Regions from separate parts of the Methylobacterium sp. CB376 genome, predicted to be linked through region 2. Evidence: predicted binding sites of a transcription regulator. Region 2 holds the regulator's gene; each other region holds the start of a gene.
What was found. Region 2 encodes LexA, which represses DNA repair genes until DNA is damaged. Its sites were predicted from a motif close to TGTTCNNNNTGTGTTCNG; they were not measured.
Positions count from the first base shown of each region.

Region 1: parE (DNA topoisomerase IV subunit B) is a predicted target of LexA. The motif match lies at 911-928, and genes of this name have one in related genera.
Region 3: QA634_RS33435 (putative DNA modification/repair radical SAM protein) is a predicted target of LexA. The motif match lies at 1,112-1,129, and genes of this name have one in related genera.

Region 1 covers NZ_CP121648.1:4,772,735-4,774,993, forward strand. The annotation lists gene topA (type I DNA topoisomerase) at 1-538, shown strand, start outside; gene QA634_RS21820 (hypothetical protein) at 546-734, opposite strand; gene parE (DNA topoisomerase IV subunit B) at 990-2,259, shown strand, end outside.
Region 2 covers NZ_CP121648.1:7,370,277-7,372,535, reverse strand. The annotation lists gene QA634_RS33930 (hypothetical protein) at 1-365, shown strand, start outside; gene QA634_RS33925 (hypothetical protein) at 445-762, shown strand; gene lexA (transcriptional repressor LexA) at 890-1,609, shown strand; gene QA634_RS33915 (HD-GYP domain-containing protein) at 2,072-2,259, shown strand, end outside.
Region 3 covers NZ_CP121648.1:7,266,421-7,268,679, forward strand. The annotation lists gene QA634_RS33435 (putative DNA modification/repair radical SAM protein) at 1-1,094, opposite strand, end outside; gene QA634_RS33440 (hypothetical protein) at 1,234-1,446, shown strand; gene QA634_RS33445 (Gfo/Idh/MocA family protein) at 1,681-2,259, shown strand, end outside.

The sequences.
Region 1 (2,259 bases), 2.6 Mb from region 2:
CCTGGTCAATCTCGGCCGCTTCGGCCCCTACGTCCAGCACGGCAAGACCTACGCCAATCTCGGCAAGGACGACGACCTGCTGGAGATCGGCGCGAACCGGGCGATCGACCTCATCGTCGCCAAGGAGCAGGGTGGGGGACGGCCGGCGGCCGATCCGGGCCGGGTTCTCGGCAACGACCCGGAGGGGCGCGCCGTCACGGTCAAGGCCGGCCGCTACGGCCCCTACGTCACGGATGGCGAGGTCAACGCGACCCTGCCGAAGGGGGCCGACAAGGAGGCTCTCACCCTCGAGGAGGCGCTGCGCCTGATCGTGGCCCGCCGCGAGGCGGGCGGCGGCACCAAGAAGAAGACGTCCGGCCGGGCCCGCGCGGCGCGCAAGACGGAGGCGAAGCCGGCCGCCAAGGCCAAGGCGGAGAAGGCCGCGAAGCCGGCCGCCGCGGGCAAGAGCGCGTCGGCGGGCAAGAGCGCGTCGGCGGCCAAGAGCGCAACGGCGCCCGAGAAGGCGCCCGCGCGCAAGAAGGCGGCGGCCGCCGAGTAGCGCGCGCTCAGAGCGCCCAGGCGAGGGTGGCGGCGAAGACCACCGCGAAGGCCGCTCCCGTCGCCGTGGCGGCGAAGCGGTGCGCGGAGGCGTGGGTCGCCACGGCGGCCTCGTCGAGGTAGCCGAAGGCCTGTCCGGCCGCGCGCTCGGCGCGCGCGAGGGCGATGTGGTGCGCGTGGCGGGTGGCGGCCGTCATCGGGGGCGACTCCTCGACAGAACGGGGACAGCGTAGCCGTAACGCGTTGACGCCTTCTTTGTTCCAGCCCGGGAGGGACGGGTGAAGCAATCTTAACGTAACCTGTTTACCATCTGGGGCCGGCTGGGGGCGCCGCGCGCTCCCGCCCCACCCCGGATCCGCCTTTGGACCCTTTCTGTTTCCGGTTTGTTCCGGTATAGGGAGAGGATGAGTGCGAATGCTGCCAGAGCCGTCCCCCCGTCGCGAGGCCGCCGCGTGAGCGATCCTGCGCGCGATCTGTTCGCTCCGGGCGCCAAGCCGGCGCCCGGCGACCCCGAATCCGGCGCGAAGCGCCCGCGCCCCGTGGCGGTGCCATCCCCCGCCGCGGAGGCCGGCTACGACGCCTCGGCGATCGAGGTGCTGGAGGGGCTGGAGCCGGTGCGGCGCCGGCCGGGCATGTATATCGGCGGCACCGACGAGAAGGCGCTCCACCACCTCTTCGCCGAGGTGATCGACAACTCGATGGACGAGGCGGTGGCCGGGCACGCCACCTTCATCGAGGTGGAGCTGGAGGAGGGCGGCATCCTCAGCGTCACCGACAACGGTCGCGGGATCCCGGTCGATCCGCACCCGAAATTCCCGGGCAGGTCGGCCCTCGAAGTGATCATGACCACCCTGCACGCGGGCGGCAAGTTCGATTCCAAGGTCTACGAGACCTCGGGCGGCCTGCACGGCGTCGGCGTCTCGGTGGTGAACGCGCTCTCCGACCGGCTGGAGGTCGAGGTCGCCCGCAACCAGACCCTCTACCGCCAGCACTTCTCGCGCGGGGTCCCGCAGGGCGGGCTGGAGCAGGTCGGCCGGGTGCAGAACCGGCGCGGCACGAAGGTGCGCTTCCATCCCGACCCGCAGATCTTCGGGGCGCTCGCCTTCGACCCGCGCCGCCTGTTCAAGATGGCGCGCTCGAAGGCCTACCTGTTCGGCGGGGTCGAGATCCGCTGGCGCTGCGCGCCCGCCCTGGTGGAGGGCATTGAGGGCGTTCCGGCCGAGGCGGTGCACCGTTTCCCGGCGGGCCTGCGCGACTACCTCGCCCAGGAGATCGACGGCAAGGAACTCGTCACCGACGCGCTGTTCACCGGCAAGGTCACGAGGCCGGGCAGCCACGGCTCCCTCGAATGGGCGGTGGCGTGGCTCACCCACGACGACGGGTTCTCCTCCTCCTACTGCAACACGGTGCCGACGCCGGAGGGCGGCACGCACGAGAGCGGGCTGCGCATCGCGCTGCTGCGGGCCCTGCGCGACCACGCCGAGCGGGTCGGGCAGGTCAAGCGCGTGCAGGCGGTGACGACCGACGACGTGATGGCGACCTGCGCGTCGATGCTGTCGGTGTTCATCCGCGAGCCCGAGTTCCAGGGCCAGACCAAGGACAAGCTCGCGACGCTCGAAGCCTCGCGCATCGTCGAGGCGGCGGTGCGCGACGCGTTCGACCACTGGCTCGCGGCGTCGCCGACGCAGGCCAACAAGCTCCTCGACTGGGTGATCGACCGCG
Region 2 (2,259 bases):
TGCCGCTCGCCGGACTGGCGGGGACCGCCGGCCTGCCGCTCGCGGGAGCCGGCCGGCCGGCCGAGGCGGCGAGGACGGTCGGGCGCGGCAGCCGCGGGCCGCGGGCGAACTCGGCCAAGGGGCGCCTCAAGGCGCTGCTGGAGGGCGCCGGACCGCAGGGCCTGACCAGCGCGCAGATCGCCCGCCAGCTGCCGGACGTCGCGCCTGGGACCCTCAACACCTATCTCAGCGTCATGGTCGCGGGCGGCGAGGCCGTCCGTGCCGGGGAATTCTACCGGGGCGTTCGCCCCGCGGAGGCCGCCCTGTCCGACGAGCCCGACGAGGCGGCGCCCGACGGGGAGGCCGGCGCCGACCTCGCCGGATGACGCCTGCCGCCGTCGCGTGACCGGACGCAGCGGCACGTGCTAGGCTCCCCCGCGGGAGCCGCACGGGCGGGACGTCGCGATGGATGTCGACGCGCTTCTCCGCGAGATCAGCCGCCGGATCGTCGAGATCGAGCTGCGGTCGACGGCCCTCGCCGCGCGGGTGGCGGAGCTCGCCAGCCTCGGTCTCGAGGCCGGCGAGGTGGAGCAGCGGCTCTGGGCCGCCATCGACGCCCTGACGGTGCTGCGCTGCGAGCAGTGGACCCTTCAGGGGCTGAGAGGCCCGGCAGGCGCGGACCGCGCGGACGAGATCCTCGCCAGGGCCGCCGCGTACGACGAGGACGCCGAGGCCCGCCTCCGGGCGCGGACCCAGGTGACGCGGGACGGCGCCGGATCCTGAGCCCGCCCGACTCCGGCCCGACGCAAGTCGACCTGCGCCGCAACGGCTTGCGGAACACTTGAAGAACGCTTAACCTGTTCGCGATTTGTACCATGTCGCGCGTCGGCGCAGGCGATGAGAGTGACCCATGCTCACCCGTAAGCAGTTGGACCTGCTCCGCTTCATCCAGCAGCGGATGCGCGAGACCGGCGTCCCGCCCTCCTTCGACGAGATGAAGGACGCCCTCGACCTCAAGTCCAAGTCCGGCATCCACCGTCTCATCACGGCCCTGGAGGAGCGCGGCTTCCTCCGCCGGCTGCCGAACCGGGCCCGCGCGATCGAGGTCATCCGCATCCCCGAGGCGGTGGCGAGCGGCCCCGCGGAGGTGGTGCGCTTCACGCCGAGCGTCGTCGAGGGGGGGCGCTCCTCGGCCCCGGTCAAGCCCGCCCCGCTGCCGACCGCCCTGGTCTCCGACGAATCCGGGCACGCGGTCAGCATCCCGGTCATGGGCCGGATCGCCGCCGGCACGCCGATCTCGGCCATCCAGAGCCAGAGCCGCAGCGTCGCGATGTCGCCGGACTTCCTCGCCGGCGGCGAGCACTACGCCCTGGAGGTGCGCGGCGACTCGATGATCGAGGCCGGCATCCTGGACGGGGACTTGGTGGTGATCCGCCGCCAGGACACCGCCAATACGGGCGACATCGTGGTAGCGCTGATCGACGACGAGGAGGCGACCCTCAAGCGCCTGCGCCGCCGCGGCTCGTCGATCGCCCTCGAAGCCGCCAACCCGGCCTACGAGACCCGGGTCCTTGGGCCCGACCGGGTCCGCATCCAGGGCCGCCTCGTCAGCCTCATCCGCAAGTACTGAGGCAATTACCTCCTGAGGCAAGTACTGAGCCGTCCCCGGCTCCGGTTCGACCCGTAACCCTCGCGCGGACGGCCATCATCCGCCGCGCGCGAGCCCCTCTCGGCCCCGCAGATCGGGACGACGCCTGGTTGATCCCGGTCGAGGGGAAGCGCCGACGACGCGTGGTCCGGCGCGAACACCTTCCTTCCCGCAGCTGACGCATGGTGACGCCGGGCCGCGTCGCGATCAGGCAGGCGCGCGCAGCGTAGAGCAGGGTGATGGCCGGCCTCGCGCCCGCGGCGACAGTTTGCGTGTGGTGGGAGATGCGCTCCTGTGGCATGTCTCCACCTTGCGGAACTGCTGGTTGCGCGGCGGATCTGCGCTGGCGTAGGGGAAGCTTAACCGAGCCATCCGATACCTCGAAGCCGGTCCGAGGGACGGAGGAGCCGCTCCTGCGTCGGAGAGGCCAGTGCGGGGCACGACATGCCGGATGGCTCCATCCTGTTGATCGCGGACGGTTCCGCGCCGGCTCTCGGGCTCGCGCACGAACTCGCCCGCCTGATGCCCTGCATCGCCATGCGGCCGGAGGATCCGCCGCCGCCCGGTCCGCACGCCGCCGTGGTGCTCGATCTGGGTCCGGCCGAGGTCGCGCTCGGCACCGGCCTGCGGCG
Region 3 (2,259 bases), 100 kb from region 2:
CCCGAGGTCAGCCGCGCCACGTCCGCGAGGCGAAGCCGGGTGTGGCGGCGCGCCGCCACGATCCGGTCCACCGCCCGCACGCCCAGGCCCGGCACCCGCAGCAGCAAGTCCCGGTCGGCCCGGTTGACGTCGACGGGGAACCGCTCGCGGTGCTTGAGCGCCCAGGCGAGTTTGGGGTCGATGTCGAGGGCGAGCATGCCCGCCTCGGTGGCGTCCGCCACCTCCTCGGGGGCGAAGGCGTAGTACCGCAGGAGCCAATCCGCCTGGTAGAGCCGGTGCTCGCGGGCGAGGGGCGGCGCCTGCGGCGGCAGGATCGCGGAGGCGTCCGGGATCGGGCTGAAGGCCGAGTAGTAGATGCGCCGCAGGTCGTGGCTGGCGTAGAGGGCGGCGCTGCGGCGGATCAGGGCGGCGTCGGTCGAGGAATCGGCCCCGACGATGACCTGGGTCGATTGCCCGGCCGGGGCGTAGCGGCGCTTCTCCGCCCTGCCCTGCGCGATGCGCTCGCGCATCTGGCCCATCGCGGCCTCGATCGCGGCGCCGTCCTTCTCGGGGGCGAGCCGCTCCAGGCTCGCCTCGGTGGGGAGTTCGAGGTTGATCGAGAGCCGGTCGGCGTAGAGGCCCGCCTGCTCGATCAGCCAGGGGCTGGCCTCCGGGATCGTCTTGAGATGGATGTAGCCGCGGAATCCGTGCCGCTGGCGCAGGCCCTTCGCCGCCCGGATCAGCTGCTCCATCGTGTGGTCGGGCGAGCGGACGATCCCCGAGGACAGGAACAGCCCCTCGATCATGTTGCGCTTGTAGAACTCCACCGTGAGGGTGATCACCTCCTCCACCGTGAAGGCGGCCCGCCGCACGTTCGAGGAGCGCCGGTTCACGCAATAGGCGCAGTCGAACAGGCAGTAATTGGTGAGCAGGATCTTCAGCAGCGAGACGCAGCGCCCGTCCGGCGTGTAGGCGTGGCAGATCCCCGCCCCCGTCGTCGAGCCGAGTTCCCCGGCCGCGGCGCGGCGCTTCGGCGCCCCCGAGGAGGCGCAGGAGGCATCGTACTTCGCCGCGTCGGCGAGGATGGTGAGCTTCTTGGCGAGCCGGTCGTCCATGCGCCGAGACTGCGCGCTGTTCCCTGTTTGTTCAAGGCGACCTTTTGGCGCCCGCGCCGCGGGCGCGGTCGCGCGGCGCTGCGGAACCGGCCGGCCGCGGCGTCCGTTCTCTGGAAGAATTCCAATCACGGAGATGCAGATGGCGAGTTCCGAGACCGGCATGGCCTGCCAGAGCTGCCGCTACTACGACACCCGCAAGCTCAATGCGGGCCGGCCCCAGGGCGACGAGGGCCTGTGCCGCTTCAACCCGCCGGTGAGCCAGCCCGAGCCGCAGGGGCACGGCCTCTGGCCGGTCGTCTCGGCCTCCGACTGGTGCGGCCACTACTCGCCCCAGATGATGGCCGGCGAGTAGGCCGCCCGCCCGCGAAGCGGAGTTGCGCCCGGCAACTCCGCTCAGCTCTTGTTCTTGCAACATTTTTGCTGACGCGGTCCTTCGGTTCGCCGCCGAAAAGGTGACCGCTCCGGCGCATGATGCTCAGGACCGAAGGACCGCCCCCGGGCGGTCCTTCGCGCGTCCGGAGCGGCGCTCCGCGCGGCCGGAACCGCGCCCGTCGGGGGGACGTTGGCCGCCGATCCCGCAACCACCATGGCGAGCCGCATGCCGGACGACCTGACCCTCCTCTCGCGCCGAACCCTGATGCTGGCCGGGGGCGCGACGCTCGCCGCGATGGGCGGCGCGCAGGGCGCCGAAGCCCCCGTCGATACGGGGCGGGTGGAGAACGGCCGCGTCACCTTCCCGAACTGGCGCGGGCCCTCCGACCGGCCGGGCGCACCGCCGCGCGCGCCGCTGCTGCCCGCCGAGCGGGTCGGATTCGCGGTGGTCGGCCTCGGGCGACTCAGCCTGGAGGAGATCCTGCCGGCCTTCGGCGAGACCCGGAAGGCGCGGCTGGTGGCGCTGGTCTCGGGCAGCCCCGACAAGGCCAAGCTCGTCGCGGCCCAGTACGGCGTCCGGCCCGAAGCCGTCCACGGCTATGACGGGTTCGCGGCGCTGCGGGCCAATCCCGAGGTGCAGGTGGTCTACGTGGTGACGCCGAACGGGCTCCACCGCGACCACGTGCTGGCCGCCGCCGCGGCCGGCAAGCACGTCCTGTGCGAGAAGCCGATGGCGGCCTCCTCGGCCGAGGCCCGCACCATGATCGACGCCTGCGCCACGGCCGGCGTCAAG